DNA from 3 places in the Enterococcus sp. R12 genome. Region 2 is predicted to be linked to each of the others. Evidence: predicted binding sites of a transcription regulator. Region 2 holds the regulator's gene; each other region holds the start of a gene.

Region 1 (10,621 bases), 770 kb from region 2:
GAAAAAGTGACATGAATGCAAATTTTTTTGATTTTTCCATTGGGCCCTTGATTTGATCGCATGTTCAAGCAGTCCTTTTTCTGGAAGAAATGGTGCCTTAGCCAAAAATGTTCGGGTTTTGCACTTGAAGAAAGTCAAACCACTTATACTCCCATAATTTTGTCACCACAAAAAAACGGTGCATCGGTTGCACCGTTTCTGTTTATTCCTGTTCTTGCGCCATTCTGCGTAGTGGATAGGTATCCTCCAGCGCAAATCCTTTGATATGATAGGTCTGTGTTGCTTCATCGAAGGCATTACTCAACACTAGCGACTCCCGTTTTAAACGATTCAGCGCATTGCCTTCATCGGCTTGCAACACCAGATGATAAGGCTGCATGATCTGCATCAATTCCATTTTGATCGCCTGAGTCAAGCGCTCTTTGCCTTTGGTACTCTTTGCTGAGATCAAGACATTGGGAAATAGTGTTGGGACAAACTGATCGGCGTCGATGCGATCCGCCTTATTGTAGACCGTCAACATCGGTAATTGGGTCAAAGAAAGTTCCTCCATTAATTTTAAGACCGTCTCCTCTTGCTGGACCCGTTCTTCGGAACTGGCATCGACGACATGCAGCAAGAAGTCCATGTTTTGACTTTCCTCCAGTGTGGAATGAAACGCATCAATCAATTGGGTCGGCAATTCTTGGATAAAACCAACCGTATCGGTAATGGTGACTTCGAATCCTTCTGGCATCCGCCAGCGTTTCGTCAAAGGGTCAAGTGTCGCAAACAACTGGTCTTGTTCATACGTATCCGCACTGGTCAAAATGTTTAAAATAGTTGATTTTCCAGCATTGGTATAACCAATCAAGCCCATTTGAAAGACTTGGCTGTCTTTGCGCTTTTGGCGTGTCCGGTCTCGATGGGCTGCCACTTCCTTCAATTCCCGTTTGATGATGGTGATGCGGTTGCGGATGTGTCGACGATCGGTCTCCAGCTTGGTTTCCCCTGGTCCTCTCGTTCCGATTCCGCCCCCTAGCCGAGACATGTTCTTTCCTTGCCCTATCAAGCGTGGAAGCAAATAATCCAGCTGCGCCAATTCTACTTGCAGCTTTCCTTCTTTGGAACGGGCACGCATCGCAAAAATATCAAGGATCAGCTGAACGCGATCAATCACTGGCACTTCTAGCGCATCACCGATCAACTGGCTTTGCCTTGGTGTCAGTTCATGATTGAAGATCACTAGATCTGCTTCATGTGCTTCTGCCAACTGCTGCAATTCCGCAACTTTCCCCTTGCCGATCACGGTTTGTCGATCGACTTGCTGCCGTTTTTGCACCAGTGAAAAAACAACTTCACCATTGGCGGTTTTTGTTAAGCTTTTCAATTCTTTCATTGACGAATCAAAATGAAGATAGTTTTTCTCCGTTTCTACTCCGACAAGAATCACACGTTCTTGGCTCATCTTTTCTCCTCCAACCATTGGTCGATTTCTGTTTCAAGGGTACGTTGTTCTTCAGGTTGCCTCACTAAATCAATCCATCGGGGCTGTGCTCGGTTATTGAACCACGTCAGCTGCCGCTTGGCGTAGCGGCGTGAGTTTTGCTTGATTTGCTCAATGGTCTCCTCCAATGTGGCCTGCCCTTGAAAATAGGGCAAAAATTCCTTGTAGCCGATCCCCTTAGCGGCTTGCGTTTCTGGATACTGCAAAACAGCTTTTGCTTCTTCGATCAAGCCTTGATCCATCATCAAGTCCACCCGCTGATTGATTCGCTGGTATAACACTTCTCGCTCAGTGGTTAACCCGATCATGAAGAAATCGTACAAAGCTTGTGGTGTCTCTTTTGGTGCAGCGATACTTTCGCCAGTCGTTTCAAAAACCTCCAACGCACGAATCACTTTCCGCTCATTGTTGTAGTGGATCTTCGCTGCTGCCAAGGGATCGACCGCCTGCAGCTTTTGCCATAAAGCTTCTTTGCCGATGACTACTGCTTCTTGTTCGTAACGCTGACGAATCGTTGGGTCGCCTTCTTCTGCCCCTAAACGAAAGTCATACAAAAGCGCTTGGATGTATAACCCTGTTCCCCCTACAACGATCGGCAGCTTTCCTTGCTGCTGGATCGTCTCGATGGCTTCACGCCCCATTTGCTGGAAATCAGCGGCAGAGTATGCTTCCGTCATCCCACGAATATCGATCAAATGATGAGGAATCCCTGCCATTTCTTCCTTCGTCACTTTGGCGGTACCGATATCTAACTGACGGTAAATTTGCATGGAATCCCCGCTGATGATCTCCCCATGGTATTTTTGGGCTAACTGGATACTCAAGGCGGTTTTGCCGACTGCGGTCGGTCCCACGATTACTAAGACTTTTTTCATCCTTTTGTTTCCTCGCGGACCTGTTGCACAATTGCCCGAGCTTTTTCTGGAAAATCGGTGATGATCCCCGTCAACCCCAGAGCCAAGCAGGTGCGAATCGCCGCTTCTTCGTTGACAGTCCACGGACGGATCGCGATCGGAAAATCAGTTAAGACCGTTGCTGTCTCTTGGACCCAGCGATAGGCAGGATGAATTCCTTCGATATACGGTCGGCTGAGCGCCAACGGTGGTTTGTCTTCCCCGCGTCCCATAATAAAATCAAGGGTCGCATCCGGTTCGATCGCATGGATCCGATCCAAGGTCTCGATATTGAAGGAACAATACCAATGAGTAAAGGGCCATTCTTGACTATTAATTAAGTCGGATACTTTGGCTTCGATTCCTTCATACTCATAATGATCGGTTTTTAATTCGATCGTCAAAATGCCACGATAATTCTTCGCTGCAAGTAAATCCAACACTTCTTTTAGTGTGGGGACTTTGGCGGCTTGGAATTCCTCAGAAAACCAGCTGCCAGCATTGAGTTCTTTTAGTTCAGCAACCGTCAGGTCACAGATCCGACCTTTGCCGTTGGTCGTTCGATCAACCGTTTCATCATGCATGACGATCAAGCCGCCATCTTTTGATAGATGTACATCTAACTCAATGATATCAGCTTTGACCCGCACCGCTTCCGCAAATGCTGGTAGCGTGTTTTCAGGTCGGTTGCCGCTACTCCCGCGGTGGGCAACGATTTGTACCATCATTCTTTCACTCCATTCTCACTCTTTATTTTACCATGGAATCTCCTAGAACCAAAAAGCCTCTGTTTGTTTCGATCCTCTTAATGCATAATAACGCTTTGTTTCGGTCAAAGAAAAACACCCTTACTATGATCGCAGTAAGAGTGTGTGTGATCAGTTAAAAAAGCGCAACCGTCGATACTCTGGTTTGGTTGCCTTAACCAAGGAAAACGGCTGACCAGTAGAATCAAATCGTTTTTGAAAAATAGGTCAACGGTTCGCTCGTCATGTTTTTCATTTGGGTTTTACGCTCATTGACCATTTCGACTAATTGATCAAGGAAATTTTCCATAATGATCCGACCGCCTTTATAGGTATACCCACCGATTTTAACAGTTTCCTCTGGGGATAAAATCACCCGACGTGTTCCGATTTTTTTGAAAAATTCTTCCAAGAAAAAATTCGGTAGATAAAAACTGTTTTGCGCCGCAAAAGATTGTAGATAGGCAAAATCATCGATGGTGATATAACAGTCGTCAAAGGCATCAAAGCTGACATACTCATCCATCAGCATGACCCGTTTTTGTAGAATCTCACTGATTTTTTGATTCAATAAAACCAACGTTTCGATTTCTTTGACTTTATGCTCCAACAAACGGCGTTGTTTTTCTTTTTGCTCCTCATACCGAATGCGTAAATTAAAAATGATGGTTACTAACAATGCGCCCACTAAGACGCCGATCAAACCTGCTATTGCTACTGCCATTCTTCGATCCTTCCTCATTCCTTTTTTCATATTGTATCATATTTGAAAGTTTCGCAAAAAAGATAACGAACTTTTTATTTGACCTTTCTTGACCTAATCGGTATACTATCTCTTAGATATTGCGAAAACTTTATGCTAAACTATATCTATAACGATTTTTAGGAGGACTATCACTATGAATTTAATTCCTACAGTCATTGAACAATCATCTCGCGGTGAAAGAGCGTATGACATCTATTCTCGTCTATTAAAAGACCGGATCATTATGTTGAGTGGTCAAGTAACCGATGACTTAGCAAACTCGATCATTGCTCAGCTTTTATTCTTGGACGCGCAAGATTCTGAAAAAGACATCTACTTGTACATCAACTCGCCTGGCGGAAGCGTTACTGCTGGTCTAGCGATCTTTGATACCATGAACTTTATCAAAGCCGATGTTCAAACCATCGTTATGGGGATGGCTGCTTCTATGGGTTCATTCTTATTGACCGCTGGTGAAAAAGGCAAACGCTTTGCATTACCAAATGCAGAAATCATGATCCACCAACCATTAGGTGGCGCACAAGGACAAGCAACTGAGATCGAAATTGCTGCCCGCCACATTTTGGCAACCCGCGAACGTCTGAACAAAATCTTGTCAGAACGTACTGGTCAACCAATCGAAGTGATTGAACGCGACACCGATCGTGACAACTTCATGACCGCACAAGAAGCCAAAGATTACGGCTTGATCGACGAGATCATGGAATCAAACAAATTGAAATAAGCTTGCATAAAAAAAGGTGTACGAAGCAATTCGTACACCTTTTTGCGTCTTTTGGTTCGGCGTCAGACTTCACCATATTCGCCCTGTTGGTAAGCATACCCATTTTCCACGTAATGCGTGATGTTTGCCTGATTTTTGGCGATTTCTTCTTCTGTCAACGGACGGATCACTCGTGCAGGACGACCAAACGCCAACACATTGGGCGGAATGACGGTTCCTTCCGTTACTAACGAACCAGCACCTAACAAGCTATTTTCACCGATCACTGCATGATTCAAAACAATCGAGCTCATGCCGATCAGCGCCCCTTTTTTGATGGTACAGCCATGAAGCATACACTGATGCCCAACAGTCACATCGTCTTCCACGATCGTCGGGGCATCGTGATCAACGTGAATGATCGTTCCATCTTGAATATTGGTACGCGCGCCGATTTCGATGCGATTGGCATCGCCTCGAATCACTGCTTGAAACCAGACCGTACTCTCTTTTCCTAGAGTCACGTTTCCTACGATCGTCGCATTTTTTGCCACAAAACAAGGTGTTCCTTGCAACGAGGCTGGCGAAACTGTTTTGTGGGTTTCATTCCCTGATTGTTCTTTGTCCATCAACTTCTCCTTCCAATCCATAAACGGATCTGCGCTTTCTTTTTTCACTATAGCACCACCCTTGCGACAATGCAAAAAGAGCGCCAGTCAGACTGGACGCTCTTTTGGGCTTACTCGGCTTCTTCTGAAAATTGACTTTGGTACAGTTGGCTATAAAAGCCGCCAGCTGCCAACAAGGTTTCGTGATTGCCTTTTTCAATGATCGACCCTTGATCCATCACTAAGATCAGATCTGCTTCACGAATCGTTGACAAACGATGGGCGATCACAAAGCTGGTACGACCTTCCATCACTTTATCCATTGCTTTTTGAATCAGCGCTTCTAAGCGGGTATCCACCGAACTGGTGGCTTCATCGAGAATCAAAATCTTCGGATCAGAGATGACTGCCCGAGCGATGGTCAACAATTGTTTTTGCCCCAAGGAGACATTGTCCCCTTCAGAATTGATGATCATTTCGTAGCCGTCTGGCATCGTGCGAATGAAGTGATCGACGTTGGCGGTTTTCGCTGCATCAACGACTTCATAATCGGTGGCATCTAATTTCCCAAAGCGAATGTTGTCGCCGATCGTGCCTTCGTACAACCATGCATCTTGTAAGACCATCCCAAATAGTGACCGAACATCGTGACGTTCCATTTTCTTCGTGTCGATGCCGTCGATCTTGATGGCCCCTTCATTGACATCATAAAAACGCATCAACAAATTGATCAAGGTGGTTTTCCCAGCACCTGTTGGTCCCACGATCGCCACGGTTTGTCCAGCTTTGACTTCAAAGTTCAAGTCTTTGATCAACGGTTTTTTCGGATCATAGGCAAAGCCGACATGTTCAAAGGTCACGTCGCCTCTGATTTGTTCTGGCAATTGGATATCGGTTTGATTGACTGGCTCTTCTTCCTCATCTAGGATTTCAAAGACCCGCTTTGCTGCTGCTGAGGCACTTTGCAAGACGGAAGACAGCTGGGTAATATTCCCCATTGGCTGACTGACTTGCCAAATGTATTGAATGAATGCTTGCAGCTGACCAACAACGATCACGCCGCTGATCACGTAAAAGCTCCCCATGACTGCCATTGCGATATAGGTAAAGTAAGCGGTCATTTGCACCAACGGCATCATCAATCCTGAAACAAAGGCAGAACGAAAGCCGTAATAGCGCAACTGGTGGTTAACGTTTTTAAACCCTTCAAGTGTTTGCTTTTCCCGTCCATACACTTTCAACACACTGAATCCAGTCATGTTTTCTTGTACGTAGCCGTTCAGATCCCCTAACGCATTTTGCATGCCTTGGAAGTCTTTTTGCGACTTTTTGACGATCGTGCGAGAAATCAATAAGGAGGCTGGGATCATGATCAATGAAACCAATGCCATGTAGGTATTGATGTAAAACATCATGGAAACCGCCATAACGATTCCTAAGAAGGCATTGACGATCCCGATCAAGGCTTGCTGCATCGCACCGCTGACGGCATCCACGTCATTGGTCACCCGTGACAAGATATTCCCTTGTTGGTTGCGGTCGAAGTAAGAAACGGGCAAACGATTGATTTTTTCTTCAATATCTTGCCGCAAATCTCGCATCGCAGATTGGACAACGTTGGTGATCAGCAGCCCTGACATCAATTGTGAGAAACAGTAACCGACACCAACGACTGCGATCCAGATCAAGCAAAGGATCACGTAATCAAAATTAACGCCTTCGCCAGCGGCGATGTTGCGGCTGATCTCTGTCGTCGGTAATCCAGAAACATACGGCATGGCCGCATTGAAGCCGACGGTTGCAACAGTAAACAGCAAGACTAGGATAAATTGTACTTTGTACGGTTTGATGTAAGCACCTAACCGTTTTAAAGAAGAGATTGCTTTCATTGTGCCAACTCCTCCTCTGATAATTGTGACGCCGCAATGTCGTAGTATACTGGACAAGTTTGCAGCAGTTCTTTGTGGGTGCCGATGCCAACCACATCGCCTTCGTTCAAGACGACGATCTTATCGGCATTCATGATCGTTCCTACTCGTTGAGCAACGATCAAAACGGTCGATTCTGTGGTTTCTTTTTTCAAGCGTGCCCGCAATTTTGCATCCGTTTGGTAATCCAATGCAGAAAAACTATCATCAAAAATATAGATCTCTGGTTGGCGGATCACCGCACGGGCAATCGCTAGGCGTTGCTTTTGTCCGCCAGAGAAGTTGGTTCCGCCTTCTGCCAAGTGAGCATCAAAGCCATCTGGTGTGCGAGAAATGAAATCTGCCGCTTGCGCAATCTCGGCTGCTCGTTCCAGCTCTGCTTGCGTGGCATCTTCTTTCCCATAGCGTAGGTTTTCTGCGATCGTCCCTGTAAATAGCAACGCTTTTTGAGGGATAAACCCGATCTTGTTGCGCAACGTCGTTAAGCTGTAATCCCGAACGTCAACACCATCCACCAAAACTTGGCCTTCACTGACGTCGTAAAAACGTGGGATCAATTGGATCAAGGTTGATTTTCCACTCCCGGTACTACCGATAAACGCCACGGTTTCCCCTGGTGAAGCGGTAAAGCTAACATTACGGATCACTGGACTTTGAGCATGTCCTGGATAAGCAAAGGTAACATTTTTGAATTCCAAGAAGCCTTTCGTCTTAGTTTCTGTCACTGGCTGTTCTGGCTCTTTGATTTCAGAAGTCGCATCTAACGCTTCTTGGATTCGACGAGCAGAAACCGCCGCTCGTGGATACATCGTAAAGACAGTCGCAAACAGCATGAAAGAAAACAGCGCATGGAAGATGTATTCGATAAATGCAATCAAGTCACCGACCTGCAGTTGCCCTTGATCGATTTGAATACTTCCCGTCCAAATAATCAAAATCATCACGATATTGAATAAGAAGAAAAAGCCCGGTTGTGCCGTTGCCATCAAGCGAAACAAGCTGCGAGAACTAGAAGCATAGGCTTGGTTAACTTTGCCAAAGCGTTTTTCTTCAAATTTTTCATTGACGAAGGCACGGATCACTCGTAAACCAGAGAGATTTTCCCGCAAGATGCCATTGATTTTATCTAGATTGGCTTGTTGTTTAGTGGATAAGGGTTCCGAGATTTTGGCAATGGCGATGACGGCCATCAGCAATATCGGCAATGCCCCCAAAACATACAACCCTAGTTGTGTACTTGTCCGCATGACCATGTACAAGCTGACCACAAACATCATGGGTGTCATCAAACCTGTCCGTAAGATGCTTTGCATAAACAGCATGATTTGATACGCATCATTGGTCACACGGGTGATCAATGATGAAACCCCGATTTTTTCATATTCGGTATGTGAATAGCCTTGGACTTTTTCAAAAAGATCGTCACGAATATCTGCCACAATGTTAGTGGTGATACGTGACGTGAAATAGCCTAACAAAATGTTCATCGTGATCCCCACAATGGTGATCGCGATCATCGCCGCACCCATTTTCCATATGTAGTCGCGATCACCAGCGGCGATCCCTTTGTCGATCATTCTTGCCAATAACGTCGGCAAACCTAATTCAATCAAAATAAAACCAAAAACACAGATGAAATTAAAAACCAGCAGTTTCTTGTTTCTCATCGTGTAGTGCCACATTAATTTCAAAAAATCCCCTCCTTTTTTACTTCATTACTTCTACTATAGCATAGGAATATTCTTATTGTAATGCACTTTCAACGAAAAAAAGCAAACTTCAGCGATAGTCCTTTCATTTTCTTTCAGTAAGCCTTTTCAAAATGACGTGTTTCTATACTTATTCGTTTTTCTGTGATAAACTAGGGATACTTGTAGTGGAACGACTTACAAACCCGGTGAATTTTTTATGACGACATTTGGAAAGCAAAGACGAGGCTTTCTCTTTTTTCTCACAACGATTGTCTGAAAAAAGCATGCAGCGGCTCTCGAAGCCTTCTTTTCAGGTCACTTTATTCGGACCTCGATTTTGTGATGCAGCGAATTCATCAACCAAATAGACTACTGCGAAAAGCAGATAAAGGAGAAAAGATATGATTTACAAAATTTATTACCAAGAAACAAAAGACCGCAACCCAAAGAGAGAACAAACCCACTCTTTGTACATTGAAGCAGACGATGCAGTGATCGCACGCCGTCTGGTTGAACAAAATACCCCATACAACATCGAGTTCGTTCAAGAACTAGATGAAAAACATTTAGCTTACGAAAAAGAAAACGCTGATTTCAAATTAGCGGAGTTTTAAGATGAAAGTTTCGCTGAAAAATAATGAGACTGGCGTATTCGGCGTCGGTGGACTTGGCGAAATCGGAAAAAACTGTTATGGGGTTCAATTCCAAGATGAGATCATCTTAATTGACGCGGGAATCAAATTCCCCGAAGATGAACTGCTTGGGATCGACTATGTCATTTCCGATTATAGCTACATCGTTCAAAATTTACCGAAAGTCAAAGGCTTGATCGTCACTCATGGTCACGAAGACCATATTGGCGGAATCCCTTACTTGTTGCGGGAAGCCAATATCCCGATCTATGCGGGACCCTTGGCACTTGCTTTGATCACCAACAAATTAGATGAGCATGGCTTATTGCGGGATGCGGAATTACACGAAATCAATGAAGATACGGTGATTCGTTTCCGTAAAACATCCATCAGCTTCTTTAGAACGACCCACAGTATCCCTGATGCTTTAGGTGTCGTTGTCAAAACGCCTTCTGGCAATATCGTCGCAACTGGCGATTTCAAGTTTGACTTTACGCCTGTGGGCGAACCAGCAAACTTGCACAAAATGGCAAAAATTGGTGAAGAAGGCGTCCTTTGCCTCCTTTCCGATAGTACCAATGCAGAAATTCCGACCTTTACCAAATCAGAAAAAACGATTGGCAGCTCGATCCAAAAGATTTTTGAAAAAATCGATGGTCGGATCATTTTCGCCAGCTTTGCCTCCAACATTTTCCGTCTCCAACAAGCTGCAGATGCGGCGGTTGCGACTGGACGTAAAATCGCCGTTTTTGGACGCAGTATGGAAAATGCAATCGTCAACGGACAGCGCCTTGGCTATATCAAGGTCCCAGATGGAACCTTTGTGGAATCTCATGAGATCAATCGTTTGCCTGCAAACGAAACCATGATCCTTTGTACGGGTTCTCAAGGAGAGCCAATGGCTGCTTTAAGTCGGATTGCCAACGGGACTCACCGTCAAATCCAAATTCACCCAGATGATACCGTGATTTTCTCAAGCTCACCAATCCCAGGAAATACTACGAGTGTCAATCAGCTGATCAACTTGTTGTTGGAAGCTGGCGCAAACGTGATCCATGGCAAATTGAACAACATCCATACTTCTGGTCACGGTGGCCAAGAAGAACAAAAACTGATGTTGCGTCTAATGAAGCCAAAATTCTTTATGCCTGTCCACGGGGAATTTCGG
Region 2 (10,621 bases):
TCGATCCTTTTTGGCTGGATTGATTCAACAAAAAAAGCCGAGAGAAACTCTCGACCTTATTTTTTCTTCCGAATCATGTCTCCGACTTCCACCGGTTCTTTGACCGGCATCGTCAACAGCATCATAGGATTTGGTGCACGATCGATGGATTCACCGTCTTCATTATACATGACTTCGACGGTTTGGTGAAAGTGATGGAATCCGGGACCGTAAAATTCGATTTCATCGCCAACGGAAAAGTGGTTCCGTTGCCGAATCGTAGCTGTTTTTGTTGCCGGATCATACGCCATGACTTCCCCAATAAATTTGTATTGCGGAATTTTCCGACGCGGACCAAACAACTGCTCATTTTCACTTGGGGTATCGTAGTAAAAGCCTGAGGCGAGCTCGCGCTGCGCAACTTTCCACAGTTCATCGATCCATTCTCGTTTGCAGACATAGTTCTCTGGATCGGCCATGTAACTGTCCACGGCTGCTTTATAAACGTTCGCCACGGTCGAAACATAGTGGATCGATTTCATGCGGCCTTCGATTTTGAAACTATCCACGCCGTTTTCAATCAAATCAGGGATATGTTCGATCATCGACATATCCACAGCACTCATGGAAAACTCTTCTTCCACTGTCCCGTTTTTAGTCAAACTGTTTCGTTCCGTTGCAAAGGGCATGTCAAACAGATCATATTTCCAGCGGCAAGATTGCGAACAGCCGCCGCGATTGGCGTCTCGCATCGACATATGATTGGACAAAGTACAACGGCCAGAATAAGAAATACACATGGCGCCATGAATAAAGGCTTCGATCTCCACGCTAGTATTTTTGCGGATCTCAGCGACTTCCTCCATGGACACTTCTCGGGCGAGAACGACCCGTTCTAGACCTTCTTCCCGCCAAAATTCCAATGTTTCATAGTTCGTGGCACTAGCTTGGGTGGACAAATGGATCGGTAGACCTGGCGCTTCTGTTGCGCAGATCTGGATCAAAGCGGGATCAGAAACGATCACTGCCGAAATACCGACATCTCGCAATTCCCGAAAGAATTCCCCTGCACCTTCTTGATTGCCCTCATGGGTCACCATGTTGGCTGCTACATAGACTTTTGCGTTGTGGGCTTTGGCAAAAGCCACCCCTTCCGCCATTTCTTCATAGGTAAAGTTTCCCGCGCGACTCCGTAGACCATAGGCATTGCCGCCGATATAGACAGCGTCAGCGCCATAGTGGATCGCTGTTTTTAATTTTTCTAACGTACCAGCTGGTGCTAACACTTCTGGTCGTTTCAATGCTTGTTTAACGGTCATTTGTTCTTGCTCCTTACTTGATATCGTCAGGATCGATGGCATAAAATCCAGTGTCCAACCCACGTTCTGCTGGATGAAGTTGGGCAACTTGTTCACTGAGCACAGTTGCTTGCTCTGCTTGCCACTTCCCACTTTCCACAAGGCTCTTGGCTTGGGCAAACAGCTTAGCAATTGCCACAAAGGCAGCCCCTCGTGTATAGATTCCGTCCAGCTTCCAGGTTTGAAAGCCTGTTGCGGCTAATTCCCCCAGCTGCAGCATCAGATTGATGTCGTTATTGGCAAAAATGTGCGTGCCGTGGCTATCTTCATAAATGGAATAGTGAGTTTCTTCTTTTTTCGGTTCAGATAAAAACAACCCACGGTCGTGGTTCTTTTCTTCCGATTGTTGGGTATAGTTATAATAATTTTGTAAAAGCGGACGCTTCGATTGGTGAATGCAGGTCGCACCATAAACCAATACTTCCACAGGAATATTTAGTTGTGGTGCCATGATTTTCATTTCCTCGAAAGGAACTTCTCGTGCTAAAACGGCTGCCTTTGCTCCTTTTTGTCCCCAAAAATTGATTTGACGAGCGCTCGTTACTAAGGTTTCCCCTGCATAAATAAATGGCACGGCACATTCTGGATTTTGCTTCATGCGGTAAATGATCCCAGGATCTCCGAGAGCGATTTGATCGGCTTGATTGGTCTTCAGAAATGCTAGGTATTCTGGAATCCGCTTCATTTTTTCTGGATGCATGATGCCATTGACTGCGATCGTCACTTTCTTTCCAGCTTCGTGGGCCATGTCGATCAGTCTGATTTGCTCTTCACGAGAAAAAGAGGCCGGTAGGCGCAGCCCGAATGTCTCTTCTCCAAAAAACAATGTATCAACATAAGGGATGAGCTGCTGTGCTTGCTCGATCGATTCCACCGTGGCGATAATCTCAACCATAATACTCCTCCTTTTTTCAACTCATTCATAGTATCACACAGCAGGGTTCTTTCCAAGAGGTCTCGTTACTCTTTTTTTCACGAATATCGCTTTTTCCGTTAATCAACCGTTGTCATAAAGCTATTTAGAAGGATATTTTTTTGTGAATCATCAATCATAATTAATAGAGATCACTTGATCACTACTAGACATAGCAAGACAAAAAAGCGACGTTTCTATGGGTGCCGATTACTCGACCATAGAAACGCCGCTGCCGTTATTGGCTCGACTTAAACTTGTTGCAAGACCCGTGCTTGTCCCTCTTTGACATTGAGAGTGATCGATCCTTTGGAAGCACCAATCGTCACTTTGTCACCTAAATGAATTTGTCCTGATAGGAGTGCTTCACTTAAACGGTCTTCGACTTCTTTTTGCAATGCTCGACGAATCGGCCGTGCCCCATATTCTGGATCAAAACCAGCTTTACCGATCACATCGATGGCAGATGGCGTGATCTTCAATTGGATGTCTTGGTTGCTTAACCGTTTGATGATCGCTTTGCTCATAATCTTCACGATTTCGTGGATCTCCCCTTCACCTAAGGATTGGAAGACCACTGTTTCATCCACACGGTTCAAGAACTCTGGACGGAAGGCTTTTTTCAGCTCTTCTAAGATCCGTTTTTGCATCGCTTGGTGATCTTTCGTTAAATCAGTGACATTGAATCCAACGCTTTTTTCTTCGCGGATTTGTTGGGCACCGATATTAGAGGTCATGATCAAAATCGTGTTGCGGAAATCGACCTTCCGACCTTTGGCATCCGTCAAATGACCATCATCTAGCACTTGCAAGAGGATATTGAAGACATCGGGATGGGCTTTTTCCACCTCGTCCAATAAGATGACGGAGTAAGGTTTTGAACGGATTTTTTCCGTCAATTGCCCACCTTCATCATAGCCGACATAGCCTGGCGGTGAACCGATCAAACGGCTCGTGCTGTATTTTTCCATAAATTCGGACATATCGACACGAACCAAGGCATCTTCACTACCAAACATCGCTTCCGCTAAGGCTTTAGCAAGCTCGGTTTTCCCGACACCAGTCGGGCCTAAGAACATGAAGGAACCAATTGGACGGTTGGGGTCTTTCAACCCACTGCGGGCGCGACGGATTGAACGAGCGACTGCTTTGACCGCTTCTTCTTGGCCAACTACCCGTTGATGCAAGATCTTTTCAAGATCCAACAAGCGTTCGCTTTCTTTTTTCTCCATCTGTTGCAAAGGTACACCAGTCCATTGGGAAACGACCGTAGCAACATCTTCTGCAGTAACACTATCGGCATAGCCTGACGCTTCTTTGACTTCCATAAACGCCACTTCCGTCAGTTGTTGGGTCAATTTCTTTTCCTTGATCCGCAGACGAGCTGCTGCTTCAAAATCTTGCTGGCGAATGGCTGCTTCTTTTTCTTCGATCAAGTTAGCGATCTCGTTTTGTAGATCTGCCAATTCCGAACTTTCATCGGTTTTGTCTAGACGCACTTTGGCTGCTGATTCATCCATCAAATCGATGGCTTTATCTGGTAATTGGCGCGAATTGATGTAACGTACGGACAATTGCACAGCGGCGTGTAACGCATCATCAGAAATTTCCACCCCATGATGTTCTTCATAACGAGGACGCAAGCCCCGTAAAATTTCTTCCGCTTCTTCTGGTGTTGGTTCGTCGACTTGCACTCGGGCAAAACGGCGTTCTAACGCAGAATCTTTTTCAATGTATTTTTGGTACTCATCTAATGTCGTGGCACCGATAGTTTGCAATTCTCCACGGGCTAAGGCTGGTTTCAGGATATTCGAGGCATCAATCGCCCCTTCGGCTCCGCCGGCCCCAATCAGTGTATGCAATTCATCAATGAATAAGATGATTTGACCATCTTGATAGATCTCATCGATGATTTTTTTCATTCGGTCCTCAAATTCTCCACGGTATTTCGTTCCAGCAACTAAAGCCCCCATGTCCAGCATCATCAAACGTTTGTTTTGCATGTCTTCTGGGACTTCCCCATTGATGATTTTTTGGGCTAAGCCTTCGGCGATCGCGGTTTTCCCAACACCAGGTTCCCCAACGAGAACAGGGTTGTTTTTGGTCCGACGGCTAAGGATCTGGATCAGCCGTTTGACTTCTTTGGCACGACCGACAACAGGATCTAGCCGTTTTTCACGGGCTAATTTGGTCAAATCACGGGCTAAGGAATCCAAGGTCGGTGTTCCTTGCTGCGCTTTGGCTTGGGCTGGACGACGACGACCAGCACTTCCGTTGGTTTTGCTTTCATTGAAGCCCATTTTTTTCTTCAAAAGCTGACGCATTTTCGCGAGACTCAAGCCGAGATTCAGCATGATTCGTGAAGCCAAAATGTCTTCGTCTCTTAATAAGCCTAATAATAGATGTTCGGTACCGATCTGTGGTGCCCCTAAACGCTTGGCTTCATCCCCTGCATAAGCAAATGTATGTTTTGCTCGTGGTGAATACGCGAGATAGGCGTTTTCTGGGTATTGACGAACGGTGCCGTACCCTGTTAAATGTTCGATTTCTTCACGAATATCGTTTTCTGTGATATTCATTTCCCGTAACGTTTTGCCAGCGATCCCGTTTTGTTCAATGACCAGTGCCAATAGAATATGTTCAGAACCTACCGCTTGGTGCTTAAAGTATTTTGCTTCTTCTTGGGCGATAGCCAAAACGGCTTTCGCGCGTTGGGTGAATAATTCATCCATCTCTTTCACTTCCTGTCTTCGTAACTTAATCGTTCTAGAATTGCATGGAGCAAATCTGCTCGTGTTCTATTTTCATAAGGAGAACGTCCTAGAACTGCTTTCGCGATGACGGTCAACAATAAATTGCCTTCTCGCTTGGACAGGATTCCTTCCTCATAAAGTTTCTGGATTATTGCATACGCATCTTTTTCCGAGATGGTTTCATCGAATAGTTGATTCATTTCTTTTAAATAGTGGTGGCTGTCAGTAATTTTGACTTTCTCGATCCGAATATAGCCGCCCCCGCCGCGTTTACTTTCAACCGCATAGCCTCTTTGAACGGTAAAGCGGGTATTGATCACGTAATTTATTTGTGAGGGCACGCAGTTGAACAAATTTGCCATTTCTGCGCGACGAATCTCAATGGTTTCACTGTCTTCAAGAATTTTCTTCAAATATGCTTCAATCAAATCGGAAGTGTTGTGATGACTCAATTCATTCCCTCCCTTGACTAATTCTGACCTTCATTATACCCAATTTTTGAATCCTTGGAAAGATGTACGCTTGCACAAAAGGAAGGTCTAAAGGAAATTTTAAAGACACTTATCCCTCGCTTCAGCTTTTTTAGCTACAAAAAGAAACAAGCAACTCATCGGGGAACAAAAAGAAAATTCTTTGGTCCCCGAAGGCTGCTTGGTTAAAATATTGGGTTTTAGCTAGTTTCTAATCACTTTCGGAACTGCTTTCGCTCGTAGCCGTTGAATCCGAGGAGTCATCTGAACTACTGCTTTGGGTAGTTGAAGAAGAATCTTGCTCTGGTCCTCTTGAGATCGTTAACGTTACTTGCGAACCGGCAACGACTGAAGAACCTTCCTCAGGTGATACGGAGATCACTTGACCTTCAGGAACACTATCATCGTATTCGCGGTTAGTATTCGGTGTTAATCCTGCACGACGGACTGCTGCTTCGGCTTCTGATTGCGTAAGTCCGATCACAGTCGGCACATTTGTCATTTGAGGACCACTACTAATGAATAGCGTGATTGCAGTTTTTGATGTTACGACAGCCTCGCCACTATTAGGCGTTTGCCCAACAACTGTGCCCTCCGGTTCATCACTCGTCTGAGGCGTGCTAATGATCCGCGCTACATCGACTCCTCGAGAGGTCAATTCTGCACGAGCCTCTGCCTCCGTTAGTCCAATAAGGTTGAGCATTTCAAAGGTATCTGGTCCCGAACTAACTTTAAAGGTAATTTCACCATCAACTGGCGAAATCTCACGTCCAGCCGCAGGTGACTGACTAATGATGTCCCCTTCACTGACATCATCAGATTCTTCTAATTCTGATTTGATATTGTCTTCATCAAAGCCTAGATCAATCAGTTCTTCCTTCACCTCTTCGAAGGAACGACCTTCATAATCATCAAGAGTGATTCTCTTGGCTCCGCTGCTGATATAAAGAGTCACGACGGAATTCTTTTTGACTTCATTGCCTTCTGGCGGATCGGTCTTGACGACATTGCCTGCTTCGACTTCATCGTCTTCAATTTCTTCTACCTCGTCTGCCACTTGCAAACCAGCAGCTTCCAGCTCGGCACGGGCAGCTGCTTCTGTCTGGCCACTGACTTCAGGAATTGCCACATCTCCCCGACCACCGCCGAATAGGAAGTAACTGCCTATGCCTAGCAGTGCGATCACCATAATGATGGGCAGCAGCAGCCACCGTTTGCGTTTTTTCTTTTTCGGCTGCGCTGGTTCTTCAGCTTGATCCGCAACCTTATCTTCTACGGGTTCTTCTACTGGCGGCGTTTCGACTTGGGCTGCTTCCAAAGGAGTCAGCACTCTCGTTTCATCCATCAGGGCATGAGGTTCCCATCTCGGTTCATTGAGTCGGTCAGGAGACAACACGGTATCAAGGTCCGCTCGCATTTCATCGGCAGTTTTGTACCGATCCGCCGGTTCTTTGGCGGTCGCCTTCAATACGACGTTTTCCAGCGATTGCGGAACATTTTTGTCATAGATCCGAATCGAAGGGATCTCATCTTGGAAATGTTTCAAGGCGATCGTTACGGCTGATTCGCCATCAAAGGGTACTTTGCCCGTTAAAATTTCATAGAGGATAATCCCAATCGCATAAATATCTGATTGATTGGTCGCCATACTGCCTCGTGCTTGTTCTGGTGAAAGATAATGCACCGAGCCTAGCATCGAGTTGGTTTGGGTGATCGATGTTTCTGATAAGGCGATCGCGATCCCAAAATCGGTGATTTTCACCACGCCGTCTTCATTGATCAGCACATTCTGGGGCTTTAGGTCCCGGTGAATGATGCGGTGCTGATGGGCCAATGCCACCGCTGATAAAATTTGTTGGATGATATCAACGATCTGCAAATAAGGTACGGGATAGTGCGTTTGGATATAGCGCTTGAGATCCATCCCTTTGACATATTCCATCACCAAAAACTGCATGCCGTCTTCTTCGCCGACATCATAAACGGTTACGATGTTTGGATGAACCAGCTCAGTCGCCGCCAAGGCTTCTCGTTGAAAGCGCCGAATCGCACTTTGGTCGTTTTGGAAGTCAAAACGAAGCACTTTGATTGCCACTTCACGGTCTAAGATTAAGTCATGCGCCAAAAACACATTTGCCATTCCGCCGCTGCCGATATTGCCGATGATTTTGTATCGGCCGTTTATCTTCTTCCCAATTTCGATCATGGGCGCTCTCCTCCAACTTTAATCAATAATACCGTGATATTGTCGACACCGCCGCGTTCGTTGGCTTGATCGATCAATGATTGCACTGCTTCTTCCAGCACAGGGTTTTCTTGGATCGTTGCTGTGATCTCTTCATCTGAGACCATGTTGGTCAATCCATCTGAACACAGCAGCAAATAATCCCCGTCTGCAATAAAGTGGATCGCCACATCGACTTCGACTTCGCTTGGCATACCGATCGAGCGGGTCAAAACGTTTTTGCGAGGATGATTCAAGGCCATTTCTGCCGTGATTTGTCCCGACTTCACCAATTCATTGACCAGTGAATGGTCCTCTGTGATTTGAGTCAGCACTTGATTGCGTAAAAGATAGGCACGGCTGTCCCCGACATTGGCGATCGTAAACTGGTCGCCTAATAAGGCCACAGCAATGATCGTGGTGCCCATGCCGCTAAGTTCTTCTTGTTCTTGTCCTTTTTGGAAAATCACTTGGCTTTCCGCTTGGATTTTTTGGATCAGCCATTGGGCAGTTTTTTCACTGTCTGTCAGCTCTGTCTGTTCCCAAGCGGTGCCGATCTCACTGACTGCTTGACGGCTAGCGACATCTCCGGCCCGGTGGCCCCCCATGCCATCGGCAAGCAAGGCCAATGTCACATTGGCTTTATTTACATAGGTTGCTGCAAAATCTTGGTTTGTGTTGCGACGTTTGCCGACATCTGTTTGAAAACGAATCTCCAATTTCTTTCACCTCGTTACTTTTTGCGTAGACAACTGATAAAAAAGCCATCTGTCATAAAATCTTGCGGATAGATCGTCAACATATCCTCTTGAACCGCTTCGGCTGCCAGCGGTCCTACCGCAAGAGGCATTTGCTCAAATTCAGGATGGTCAGCGAGAAACGCTGCCACGACTTGTTGATTTTCTTCCGCTAGAATCGTGCATGTGCTGTAGACCATTATACCCGATTTTTTCAGGGTTGGGGCGGCACTTTCCAAAATCTCTCGCTGAATCTGCGGCAAGCGTTGGAAATCGGCTTCCGTCTTGCTGTATTTGATGTCCGGCTTACGGCGCATCAACCCTAATCCAGAACAAGGGGCATCCACTAAGATGCGATCAAATTGTTCGGGTGCAAAGGTTTGAGCCGTCTCCCGCGCATCCATCACGCGGGTCTCCACAACTGCTTCGACGCCTAAACGTTGGGCATTTTGCTGAATCAGCTTAACCTTATGGGCATGGATATCCAGTGCTGTCACTTTGCCGCCCTCTGCGGCAGACAAGAAGGCAGCGATATGGGTCGTTTTGCCTCCTGGTGCTGCGCAGGCATCCAGTACTTGATGGTCTCGGGCTACTTGTAAAACGGGGGCAACCAGCATCGAACTTTCATCTTGGATCGTCAGTAAACCTTCTTTGTAGAGAGACGAGCCCGCCATAAAGCCTTTGTCAGCCACAACCCCATAGGGGGAAAGCTCACTTGGTCGTGCGTCGATGCCTTCTTCTTGTAGCCGTTCGATCGCTGCTGCTTGCGAGATGCGCTGCAGATCGATACGACCACTGGCATGATTGGGTTCAAATAGGGCATAGCCCAGCTCACTGGTTTCTTCGATCCCAATTTGTTTGACTAGTTTCTTCGTTAGCCACAGGGGCAAACTGATTTCCGTTGCTAAACGTTCCATTGGGTCTTTGATCAATGCCAAGTCTGGCACTCCTTGTCGTTGGATCGTGCGCAGGACGCCATTGACGAATTTTCCAGTTCCCGGATTGCCTTTGGCTTTCGCAATATCCACGGCTTCATGAATGATGGCATGGGCGGGTACTTTATCGAGATACAGCATCTGATACAAGGAAAGCCGCAGCAGCGTTTTGACCCACGGGTCGACTTTGCGGGCATTTTTAATAAAGCGATCCAAATAATAATCCAATAAAAGCTGACGACTGATGGTGCCGTACACCAATTCAGTCAGTAAGCGACCGTCTTTGTCATTTAAACGCCCTTGATTCATCAATTCCCGCAACAGTAGATTGGAATAAGCACCGCCTTTTTCGATTCGCAACAACGCTTCTAGTGCCACAAAGCGCACTGTATATTGTATGTCTCCAAGATTACGCTTCATAGGTACCTACCTGATCCCCTTTTTGAATCTGTTGTCCACTGCCGTTTAAGAATGCAGCAATGTCTTGTCGGCCTTTTCCAGCTGGCTGCAATTCATCGATAGCCAATACCGTGCCTTCCCCACAAGCGATCAGCAACGTTTTTTTCGTCCGTTCAATGATCGTTCCTGGCTGGGCTGTCGTCGTTTGCTCCAGCGGTGTTACTTGCCAAAGTTTCCAGCGGTTGCCATTTTGTGTCGTAAAGGCGATCGGCCATGGTCGCATGCCTCGGACTTGGGCATCGATTTGCACCGCCGTTTTCTGCCAGTCGATGGCTTCTTGTTCACGGCTGATATTTGGTGAAAAGGTGACTTTTGCTTCTTCTTGCGGGACAGGCTGCAGCTCTCCCGACAAGATTTTCGGCACAGTTTCCAGCAGCAAGTCTTTGCCTAATAGGCTCAACTTATCAAACATCGTCCCCACATCATCTTGGGCCGTGATCGGCAAACGAGCTTGAGCAAAAATACCGCCAGCATCCATTTTTTTGATCATTTCCATGATGGTTACACCCGTTTCTTGCTCCCCTTCCATAATGGCATAATGCACAGGTGCTCCGCCACGGTATTTCGGCAGTAGGGACGCATGAACGTTGATAGCGCCATGCTTTGGTACTTCTAGTAACGCACTAGGTAAAAATTGGCCGAAAGCTGCCGTGATCAGCAGATCAGGTGCTAAAGCTTGAATCTGCTCCATTTCTGGTGACCCACTGATTTTTTCTGGTTGTAAAACCAACAAGCCATGCTTCATCGCCGCTTCTTTAACGGGGGTCGGAGTGATGGTTTTTTTGCGACCGAC
Region 3 (10,621 bases), 1.8 Mb from region 2:
ACATTATTCGAGATCATGACCGGAGTCGTTTCGAAGAAAGAAAAGCACAATTATTAGCGGTTCAAGAAAGCTTGAATGCCCGCTTTGATGAACCACGAGTGCACGTTCATCTATATGATCAATACTACAACATGAAAGAAATCATCGAAAAAGATATGAGCATCATTGATTTAGCGAAAGATGCGATGAAAGCAGTTGGAATCACACCGATGACAGAACCTGTCCGTGGTGGGACCGATGGCTCGAAAATCTCCTATCTAGGGATTCCAACCCCGAATATCTTTGCTGGTGGAGAAAATATGCATGGACGTTATGAGTTCGTCTCACTACAATCAATGATGAAAGCGACCGATGTGATCGTGAAAATCGCCGAACTGAATGCGCAAGCATAGCAGCAGCTTCTTCATTGAAAGAAAAGAATAACTTTAGGGCTGGGAACTCTTCACGCAGGTCTTGCGTAAGGCCCGGCCTTTTATTAGGATGTGAATAGGATGAAAATTCTCGTATTATACAACGATACAGCGGGGAAAAGTGAAGCAAAAGAAACAGCAGAAAAATTCCAAGCCTATGTGAACGAACAAGGCGATGAGCATCAAGTGTTTTTACAAGCATCAAATCCCGATGTTGACCCTGAGGATGTTAAAGAGGCAGCCAAGAAACATGCGGTCGATACGATTGTTATTATTGGTGGGGATGGAACGATCCATCATGGGCTGCAAACATTCAAAGAAAAGCTGGATGAGCTGAAGATCGGGATCATTCCTGGAGGAACGGTAAATAACTTCGCTCGAATGTTGGGTATTCCAGTCAAGCCAGAAGAAGCGTTTGAGAATATTTTAACAGGGGTTGAACGTCCGATCGATTATGGGATGGTCAATGATCAAGTAATGATCTCGACGATGACCATTGGTCTTTTAGCAGATACTGCAGCAGCAACTTCCCAAGAAGAAAAACAACAGTACGGTCCGTTGGCGTTTATGAAACGGTTCATTCATCTGTTGATCAAAAAGAAACAATACAAATTGGAAGTCATCGCTGACGAACGGAAATGGCAGGGGAAAAGTCAATTACTGACGATCGTCATGTCGAATTCAGCAGGTGGGTTTAAGAACTTTGATGAAGAAGCAAAACCTGACGATGGCTTGTTCCATGTTATTCTTTTGCCAAAATTGAACATTTTACGGTTTATTTTGTATTTGCCAAGAATCATTCGTGGTAGAATTGCCAAAGTACCAAGTGTTGAATATTTCACTGCCGCAAAGGTCTCGATCAAGGCGAAAGAAAAAACGGTTCATACTCGGACCGACGGCGATCCAACGGATGATCTGCCAATCGAGATGAAAGTTATTAAGCACGGGTTGACGATGTTGGTACCTGAGGAAGCACAAGAATCAAAATAATGGTCCCTACGATCAATCATATGGAGGAAATGGATGGATGCACTGATTTACAATCCATTGTGGTTTTATTTAATTGCAGTCAATCTTTATCTTTTCTGTCTGATGGGTTATGATAAATATCAGGCAGTAAAACAAGGTTGGCGGGTTCCCGAAGCAAATCTCCTTTTTATGGGGGCGATTGGCGGCGGATTAGGCGGTTTGATCGCGCAACGCGTGTTTCGCCATAAAACAAGAAAGAAGAAGTTTTATTTCTTTTTTGCTTTCGGCACCGTTTTTGCTATCCTGCTGATGGTCTTTTTCGCATAAATTCGGTTTAACAAGCAAGGAGTTAATATGAAAACTAAAGTGAAGTTCGCCCTTAATTTACTTTTACTAGTAGGCATTCTGGGTGTGATGTATTTTTTTGTCCGTAACTCGATGATGGAAATTTTAGCGGGGCTAAGAGAGACCAGCTTTCTCGTCGTCTTACTGGTTATGGGGCTTGGCACATTGTACCTAGTGATTGAAGGACGAACAGTTAAAGAGATCGCAGTGACTTTTCAACCGGAATTCACCACCAAGGCGGGGTTTCTAACCGTCTGTTACAGTGGGTTTTATCGGATCGTGACGTTTGGCGCGGGCACCTTGATCTCAGAGGTGAATTTTTATCGTAAAAATGGTTTGCAGTTGTCACAAGGGGTTGGGGTCACCACCTTACACATGGTGATGTATAAGTTTGCCATATTGACTTATGCGATCGCTGGGTTGATCATTCAATTCTCGTTATTTTATGACAATGCGCCGAATATGATTTGGGTGATATTGGCGGGGATCGTACTCGTCTTTTTGATCATTGCCGCTTTATTGGCACTTTCTGTCAGTATCAACATTCAAGTCTTTTTTGTGATCGTCAGTAATAAGCTGTTCAAAAGTGCGACATTAAGAGGAATCGTTGACAAATGCAACACCCAGATCTATTCTTTGCGAGAAACGGTCAATGCGATCATTACCGACCGCACCGCTTTCTTACGCATCTACCTTTGGAATCTTTTGAAGATGCTGCCTTGGTACGTGATCCCTTATGTGATTCTTGTCGTGCAGCACCCAGAGATCGATTTCTTGTTGACGTTATCCTTCATCAGCTTTGCCGTCGTCTTGTCCGGGGTGATTCCAACACCGGCAGGGATCGGTTCCTTTGAATTTATTTATATGCTGCTTTTTGGTCCATTAGTCGGCACAGTCGATGCAGCATCTTCTATGCTGTTGTATCGCTTAGCGACATTCATTTGGCCCTTCATTATTGGTTTTGCATATGTAATGAAAGAAAAGCGCAAAGACATTAGCCAAGAGCTGACAGAGCTTAGAAAAGAAAAAGTGGAAAGTTAAAAAAACGCTTATCTTCGAGTAGAGGATAAGCGTTTTTTTTAGTCTTTCAAATCAATGATCCGATCAACAAAGGATTCATAGAATTCAGCTTCATGGGAAACGATCAGAACGGTTCCGGGAAAAGCTGCCAGGGTTTCTTCCAAATTGTTTTTCGTGTCTTGATCGATATGGTTGGTCGGTTCATCAAGAATCAAAAAGTTGCTTTTGATCAGCATCATTTCAGCTAACTTCACTTTTGTCTGCTCGCCACCACTTAATAATTTCAATTCCTCTTGAGCAAGCTGGCTAGGTAATCCCGCACGAGAAAGTTGTCGTCGCAATTCTTTGTTGGTTGCCTTTGGGAAAAGATCCTCGAGGTATTGCAGAGGCGTCTGTAATGGATACTCCCAGTCAAGATCTTGAGAAAAGTAATTAAACTTTGTATGCTGTGGGTAAGAAACGGTTCCTTCAATTGCAGGGATCACACCAAGTATTGTTTTGATCAACGTCGATTTACCGATCCCATTAAATCCCCGAATCGCAATTTTTTCGCCATAGCGGATCGTTAGGTTGATTGGCGATAGTAAAGGCTTTTGGTCATAACCGATCACTAGATTGGTCGTCTCTAATGCCAAGGTCGTAACGATCGGTGCCAAATCAAATCCTAGATGCGGTTTAGGGACATCTTGGGGTGGGGTCAAACGTTCGATTTTTGCCAATTGTTTTTCACGACTCTTTGCCATTGTTGAACGAGAACCAGCTTTGTATTTACGGATATAGCTTTCGGTTTTCTTGATATGCTCTTGTTGTGCTTCGTATTGCTTCATATAACTTTCATTTTGCAGCGTTTTTAGCTTTAATGCTTTGTCTAAATTCCCCGTATACTTAGAAAGCTTGCCAAATTCGATATCAATGATATGGGTCGTGATTTCATTCAAAAATTGACGATCATGAGAAACGACTAAGTAGGTACCAGTAAAGTCCTGTAAAAACTCAACCAGCCATTTGATATGCTCATCATCTAAGTGGTTGGTCGGTTCATCTAAAATCAGCATGTCGGGTTTTTCTAGCAGCATTTTTGCTAAGATCAATTTTGAGCGTTGACCACCACTTAAGGAAGCAAGGGGGGTATCCATGCCGAGAACCGAAATACCTAATCCTTCTGCTAAATCATCGATCAATGTATCCATTTGGTAGAAATTTCCTTGATCCAATTGATTTTGCAATTCACCGGCTTTTTCTAAAAGCTTATCGTCAAGACTTTCGCCATAAGCAGTATAAAGATTTGCGATCTGTTGTTCTTTTTCGAAGTCTTCTGCAAAGGCAGAGCGCAAAAAATCACGGATCGATTGCGTTTCATCAACATTGACATATTGATCCAAATAGCCCATTTTCAAATTTTTCGGAAATTGAACAAAGCCATCGTCTGGGAGAATTTCTCCTGTAATGATTTTGATTAAAGTACTTTTGCCGGCGCCGTTCCGTCCAATCAACCCGACTTTTTCCCCACGGTTGATTTGAACGGAAACATCTTCGTAAAGCAATTTGTCGCCAAATTGTTGGCTAATATTTGTTAATGTTAACATCGTTTCCTCCATATAAAAAAGCTGTAAACAGTAGACGTTACAGCTAAGTAGATAATCTTACTGAATAACTATCGCCAAAGAGCGATCAAAAGGATCAGGAAAATCGATTGTTCCTGACCAATCAGGACCTAGCATACCATTGCGGCTTCCTATCTGTCAATTTTCATGAAAGAATACTGAAAAAAATCTTGATCTTCGAGGGAAATCTTTTGACCATTACTGACCAATATTGTATAATAGAAGAGTAGAAAAAAGGATGCTGCTTGCAGTGTACTAATTTTTCTGACTACCATTTTGGGAGGGAAAAGTATGAACCCAGAAAAAATGACGACTACATTACAGAGTGCCATCGCGGAAGCACAGCAGATTGCCATGACGCGTCACCACCAAGAAATCGATATTCCGCATTTATGGAAGATTTTATTGCAAGCCAATCAATTCGGCCGCAATTTTTATACGGATACAGGTCTTGATGTCGATGCATTTGAAAAAGAAGTCGACCAGCTACTAGATGAACTGCCTTCGGTTGAAGGAGGAAATGTTCGTTATGGTCAATCCATGAGTCAAAATCTGTTTCATCTTTTGTCTGAGGCAGATCAATTAAAAAATGAATTTCAAGACGAGTATCTTTCCACAGAAATCGTCCTTTATGCGTTGATGAAATTGAAAAATCATCCATTGACGGTGTATTTAAAGAAACAAGGAATCACCGCGAAAGAAATCAAGCAAACGATCGAAACATTAAGAGGAGGGGATCGTGTGACCTCACAAAATCAAGAAGAACAATACAAAGCATTAGAAAAATACGGCGTTGACTTGGTCCAACAAGTCCGCAGCGGAAAAATGGACCCCATTATCGGACGAGACGAAGAAATTCGCGACGTGATTCGCATCCTTTCTCGGAAAACAAAAAACAATCCCGTTTTGATTGGTGAACCGGGGGTTGGTAAAACAGCCATTGTTGAAGGATTGGCTCAACGGATCGTGCGAAAAGACGTCCCAGAAAACCTAAAAGACAAAACGATCTTTTCTCTGGATATGGGTGCCTTGATCGCAGGTGCCAAGTTCCGAGGTGAATTTGAAGAGCGTTTGAAAGCCGTCTTACAAGAAGTGAAAAAAGCCGATGGACGGATCATTCTCTTTATTGATGAGATCCACAATATTGTAGGTGCTGGTAAGACGGAAGGCAGCATGGATGCTGGAAACTTACTAAAACCAATGCTGGCAAGGGGAGAATTGCATACGATTGGCGCAACCACCCTTGATGAATACCGTCAATACATGGAAAAGGACAAAGCCTTGGAACGTCGTTTCCAAAAAGTGTTGGTACAGGAACCAACCGTTCAAGATACGATTTCGATTTTACGTGGGTTGAAAGAACGGTTCGAGATCCATCATGGCGTCAACATCCATGACAATGCGCTTGTTGCTGCTGCGACCTTATCCGATCGGTATATCACGGACCGCTTTTTACCAGACAAAGCCATCGATTTGATCGACGAAGCAAGTGCCACGATTCGGGTGGAAATGAATTCGATGCCTACCGAGCTCGATCAGGTCACTCGACGTTTGATGCAACTGGAGATCGAGGAAGCCGCACTGAAAAAAGAATCCGATGATGCATCGAAAAAACGTTTAGGCATTTTACAAGAAGAATTGGCGGAATTGCGTGAAGAAGTCAATACCATGAAAATGCAGTGGGAAACGGAAAAAGAAGAAGTCAATGCAGTTTCCAATAAACGGGCAGAGATCGATAAAGCCAAGCATGAGTTGGAAGATGCTGAAAATAACTATGATTTGGAACGGGCAGCTGTTCTTCGTCATGGGACGATTCCACAACTGGAAAAAGAACTCGCTGAATTGGAAGAAAAAAACCAGGACGAAGGCATTCGGATGGTTCAAGAGTCAGTGACAGAAAATGAGATCGCCTTAGTCGTGGGCCGCTTGACAGGAATCCCTGTTGCGAAATTAGTGGAGGGCGAACGAGAAAAACTGTTGAAATTAAATGAGACCTTGCATCAACGAGTGATTGGACAAGACGAGGCAGTCGATGCCGTCAGTGACGCAGTCATTCGTTCCCGAGCTGGTCTGCAAGATCCAAATCGACCATTAGGTTCCTTCTTGTTCTTAGGACCGACCGGCGTCGGTAAGACCGAATTAGCGAAAGCGTTAGCGGTCAACCTCTTTGACTCTGAAGAGCATATGGTTCGGATCGATATGAGCGAATACATGGAAAAACATTCGGTGTCTCGTTTGGTCGGTGCCCCTCCAGGCTATGTTGGATTTGAAGAAGGCGGACAATTGACCGAAGCCGTTCGACGCAATCCATACACGATCGTCTTATTGGATGAGATCGAAAAAGCCCATCCAGATGTCTTCAATATCTTATTGCAAGTGCTTGATGATGGCCGTTTGACAGACTCAAAAGGACGCGTCGTTGATTTCAAAAATACCGTCTTGATCATGACTAGCAACATTGGCTCTCAAGTCTTGCTAGATGGCGTGACTGCAGAAGGGACGATCCCAGAAACTGTTGCAGAAACTGTCCGTAATCTCTTGAGAGGCCATTTCAAACCAGAATTCTTAAATCGGATCGACGATACGATTTTATTCACACCGCTTAGTCTAAGCGATGTGACAGGCATCGTCGACAAGATCATCGCACAGCTTTCACAACGACTGGAAGTCCAAGATATACTGTTGACGATCACTGAAGAAGCCAAACGCTGGATCGCTGAAAATGCTTATGAGCCAGCGTATGGTGCGCGACCTCTCCGTCGGTTTATCACAAGAGAAGTCGAAACCCCATTGGCAAAAGAAATCGTTGCTGGCAGAGTCTTACCAAAGACCCAAGTCACGATCGAATTATTGAACGATCAGCTGGTTTTTGAAAATACGCCAATGACCGAGTAATAAAAAGAGAACAAATGAATAAATACAAAACGATGGTTGCCATTTCATTGGCAGCCATCGTTTTTTTGTCTATCAACATATGACAAAAAAGTTCTCCTTGCTTGTTGTTTGGAGGAAATTCGCACTTCGATTATACTGTTCTTATGGAGTAGGAGAGGAATGAAAAGATGAATACTTTTTTTGAAACGTTGAATGAGCGAAAAGGGGAATTGCTGACAGCTGTCTTTGAACATTTGTCATTGTCGATCATTGCGCTGCTCGTGGCGATCGTTATTGCTGTTCCTTTAGCTATTTGGCTGGTTAATCATAAACGGGCAGCGGAAGTCGGCCTACAAATAACGAGTGTGTTACAGACGATTCCATCACTGGCACTGTTAGGTTTATTGATCCCATTCGTGGGGATCGGAACGCCGCCTGCATTGATCGCACTAGTTATTTATGCGTTATTGCCGATCTTTCAAAATACCTATATTGGCCTTTCGGAGATCGATCCATCAATCGAAGAAGCTGCTGCGGCATTTGGTATGTCTCGGATGCGCCGATTGATCAAAGTCGAGTTGCCGATTGCTTTGCCTGTCATAATTTCTGGGATTCGCACGGCGCTGGTCTTGATCATCGGAACAGCGACCTTAGCCGCTTTGATTGGCGCTGGCGGGTTAGGTTCCTTTATTTTGTTAGGGATCGATCGAAATGCGCCTGAGTTAACGTTGATTGGTGCGATCGGGTCTGCCTTGTTGGCGATTGTTTTCAGTACCCTGATCCGTTACCTGCAACATTTAAAACCGCGCTATACCTTGATCACGTTGGCAGCAATCATCTTGCTGATTGGTGGGGTTTCCTTTTCACAAAGCGGATTTTTCGCTCCCAAAACCATTACCATCGCAGGAAAACTAGGATCTGAACCAGATATCTTGATCAACATGTACAAAGAATTGATTGAACAAGAAGACCCTGATGCCCAAGTTGAACTAGAGCCAAATTTTGGAAAAACCTCTTTCTTATTCAGCGCATTGGACAATGGTCAAGTTGATATATATCCAGAGTTTACTGGTACCGTGTTGGAGAGCTTAGTTGAGGTACCAGAAGAGCTTGCGAGTCAAAACCTTGACTCCGACGAAACCTATACCGAAGCAGTCAATCTATTGAAGGATCAGTTTGAGATGACCTTGCTTCAGCCGATGGCGTATCAAAATACCTATGCATTGGCTGTCAAAAAAGAATTTGCTGAGGAAAATGGACTAACCACGATCTCTGATTTGAAGAAAATCGAAAATCAAATCAAAGCTGGCTTCACCCTCGAATTCATTGATCGGACGGACGGATATGCGGGGATCCAAGAACTTTATGGGCTAGATTTTCCAAGTGTCCAAAGTATGGAACCAGCATTGCGTTACCAAGCCATCAATAATGGTGATATCAATCTACTGGATGCCTATTCCACGGACAGTGAATTGCGTCAATATGGCTTAGTTATTCTAGAAGACGATCAGGAACTATTTCCACCTTATCAAGGAGCGCCTTTGATGAAAGAAGCCTTTGCCAAGGAACATCCAGAAGTCGTCCGTGCATTGGAAAAGTTGGCAGGGAAAATCACCGAAGAACAAATGAGTGAAATGAATTATCAGGTCAATGTCGAAGGAAAAAATCCAGCAGAAGTCGCACGTACCTTCCTGATAGACGAAGGATTAATTAAGGAGGGACAAGAATGACACCAATTATTGAATTTAAAAACGTCAGTAAAAAGTTTGATCAAAAACTAGTGATCGATCAATTAGATCTGAGTATCAATAAAGGAGAAATCTTTGTTTTGGTCGGTCCTTCTGGGAGTGGGAAAACGACGACTTTGAAGATGATCAACGCGTTGTCAGAACCGACAGATGGTGATATTTACTTCAAAGAAAAACGCATCAAAGAATACAATATTCAAAAGATGCGTTGGCAAATGGGTTATGTTCTCCAACAAATCGCTCTGTTTCCGACGATGGATGTCAAACAAAATATCGAAGTGATCCCAGAGATGTTAGGGTGGTCAAAAAAAGATCGCTCAGAAGCCGTGGATCGTTTGCTGACACAGGTCAAACTTGACCCAGAGCAATACCGTCATCGAATGCCGAAAGAATTGTCTGGTGGAGAACAGCAACGGATCGGGATCTTGCGCGCGTTAGCTGCCAATCCCGAAATCATTCTGATGGACGAACCCTTTAGTGCCCTTGATCCAATTTCTCGTAATTCCTTACAGGAGCTAGTCCTCGATCTGCACCAAGAGCTTGGGACAACGATTATTTTTGTCACGCATAACATGAAAGAAGCGGTAAAATTAGGGACGCGCATCGCTGTGATGAATCAAGGGAAGATCGTTCAATGCGATACACCAGAAGTCATTGTTTCACAACCGAAGACCGCTTTTGTGAAAAGCTTCTTTGAAGAAACCGGGGAAGATGAAGCGAAACTGGTCACAGCAGGAGATTTGATACGGATGAACTTTTTCAGCAATGACATCAATCAATCTGACCCGAAAATTGCAGCATCTACGCCATTAAATGAGTTGTATACTTTATTTGCGAGTCATGAGACGGTGGTGATCGAAGAAAATCACCAACTGATAGGGAGTCTACGTCGAAAAGATGTGTTTGCTTTCTTGAGTCGTGATCGTACGTAAACGATTCTTTTCGCAACGAGAAATATCATAAATTTTTTAAAATCGATGATTTCTCTTGCTCAAAGCAAAAATTCCACGTAAGATTGAGGAAGATATCTTTTGTCAAAATGGCAGAACAAGCTTTCGCCGATGACAAAAGATGCAGTAAAGGAGCGAAAGAGCAGCTATGGTAAAAATCCTCAAAGAAAATTGGTTACTGCTTTTCTTTATCGTCGCCGTGGTTCTCATCCGTCTGTTTGTCCTGACCCCAGTTCAAGTCAGTGGCCATTCTATGGACCCAACGTTGGCAGATAAACAGCGTTTGATTGCATCAAAAATCTCATCCTATGACCGACAAGACATCGTGATATGTGTTGAACCAGATGATCCAAGTAAAATCGCTGTCAAGCGGTTGATTGGTTTACCCGGTGATACCATCGAGATGAAAGATGATGTCCTAACGATCAATGGAGAAGTATACGAAGAACCTTATTTAGATGAGTTTAAAGAGAAATTTGCAGACGATCAATTACAAGACGAATATTCTTATCGCGAAATGTTTCAGCAAATCGCCGCTGGTGCCGAACACTTTACCGATGATTTTACGGTAACGGTGCCTGAAGGCAGCTATTTTGTGATGGGAGACAATCGTTTGATCTCTAGAGACAGTCGCAGTTTCGGGGTTGTAACGGAAGATCAAATGGAAGGGAAAGTGCTGCTGCGCTTTTGGCCATTGAATC

The links. Region 2 encodes CtsR, which represses protease genes until heat stress. Its sites were predicted from a motif close to TTGGTCAAAAAAGGTCAAANA; they were not measured.
Region 1: the regulator CtsR is predicted to act here: its motif matches at 3,925-3,945, upstream of clpP (ATP-dependent Clp endopeptidase proteolytic subunit ClpP).
Region 3: the regulator CtsR is predicted to act here: its motif matches at 4,537-4,557, upstream of clpB (ATP-dependent chaperone ClpB).

The regions. Positions count from the first base shown of each region.
Region 1 is NZ_CM176874.1:695,085-705,705, reverse strand. It holds gene hflX (GTPase HflX) at 203-1,447, opposite strand; gene miaA (tRNA (adenosine(37)-N6)-dimethylallyltransferase MiaA) at 1,444-2,361, opposite strand; gene ACTW1R_RS03260 (glycerophosphodiester phosphodiesterase) at 2,358-3,107, opposite strand; gene ACTW1R_RS03255 (hypothetical protein) at 3,331-3,849, opposite strand; gene clpP (ATP-dependent Clp endopeptidase proteolytic subunit ClpP) at 4,025-4,615, shown strand; gene ACTW1R_RS03245 (gamma carbonic anhydrase family protein) at 4,678-5,271, opposite strand; gene ACTW1R_RS03240 (ABC transporter ATP-binding protein) at 5,334-7,091, opposite strand; gene ACTW1R_RS03235 (ABC transporter ATP-binding protein) at 7,088-8,821, opposite strand; gene ACTW1R_RS03230 (DNA-directed RNA polymerase subunit epsilon) at 9,223-9,435, shown strand; gene rnjA (ribonuclease J1) at 9,437-10,621, shown strand, end outside.
Region 2 is NZ_CM176874.1:3,497,625-3,508,245, forward strand. It holds gene ACTW1R_RS16285 (peptidase U32 family protein) at 57-1,298, opposite strand; gene ACTW1R_RS16290 (peptidase U32 family protein) at 1,312-2,232, opposite strand; gene ACTW1R_RS16295 (ATP-dependent Clp protease ATP-binding subunit) at 2,502-4,982, opposite strand; gene ACTW1R_RS16300 (CtsR family transcriptional regulator) at 4,988-5,455, opposite strand; gene pknB (Stk1 family PASTA domain-containing Ser/Thr kinase) at 5,685-7,679, opposite strand; gene ACTW1R_RS16310 (Stp1/IreP family PP2C-type Ser/Thr phosphatase) at 7,676-8,416, opposite strand; gene rsmB (16S rRNA (cytosine(967)-C(5))-methyltransferase RsmB) at 8,431-9,789, opposite strand; gene fmt (methionyl-tRNA formyltransferase) at 9,779-10,621, opposite strand, start outside.
Region 3 is NZ_CM176874.1:1,734,025-1,744,645, forward strand. It holds gene pepT (peptidase T) at 1-392, shown strand, start outside; gene ACTW1R_RS07975 (diacylglycerol/lipid kinase family protein) at 492-1,400, shown strand; gene ACTW1R_RS07980 (DUF1294 domain-containing protein) at 1,434-1,706, shown strand; gene ACTW1R_RS07985 (lysylphosphatidylglycerol synthase transmembrane domain-containing protein) at 1,734-2,765, shown strand; gene ACTW1R_RS07990 (ABC-F family ATP-binding cassette domain-containing protein) at 2,804-4,330, opposite strand; gene clpB (ATP-dependent chaperone ClpB) at 4,640-7,243, shown strand; gene ACTW1R_RS08000 (ABC transporter permease/substrate-binding protein) at 7,411-8,952, shown strand; gene ACTW1R_RS08005 (ABC transporter ATP-binding protein) at 8,949-9,902, shown strand; gene lepB (signal peptidase I) at 10,069-10,621, shown strand, end outside.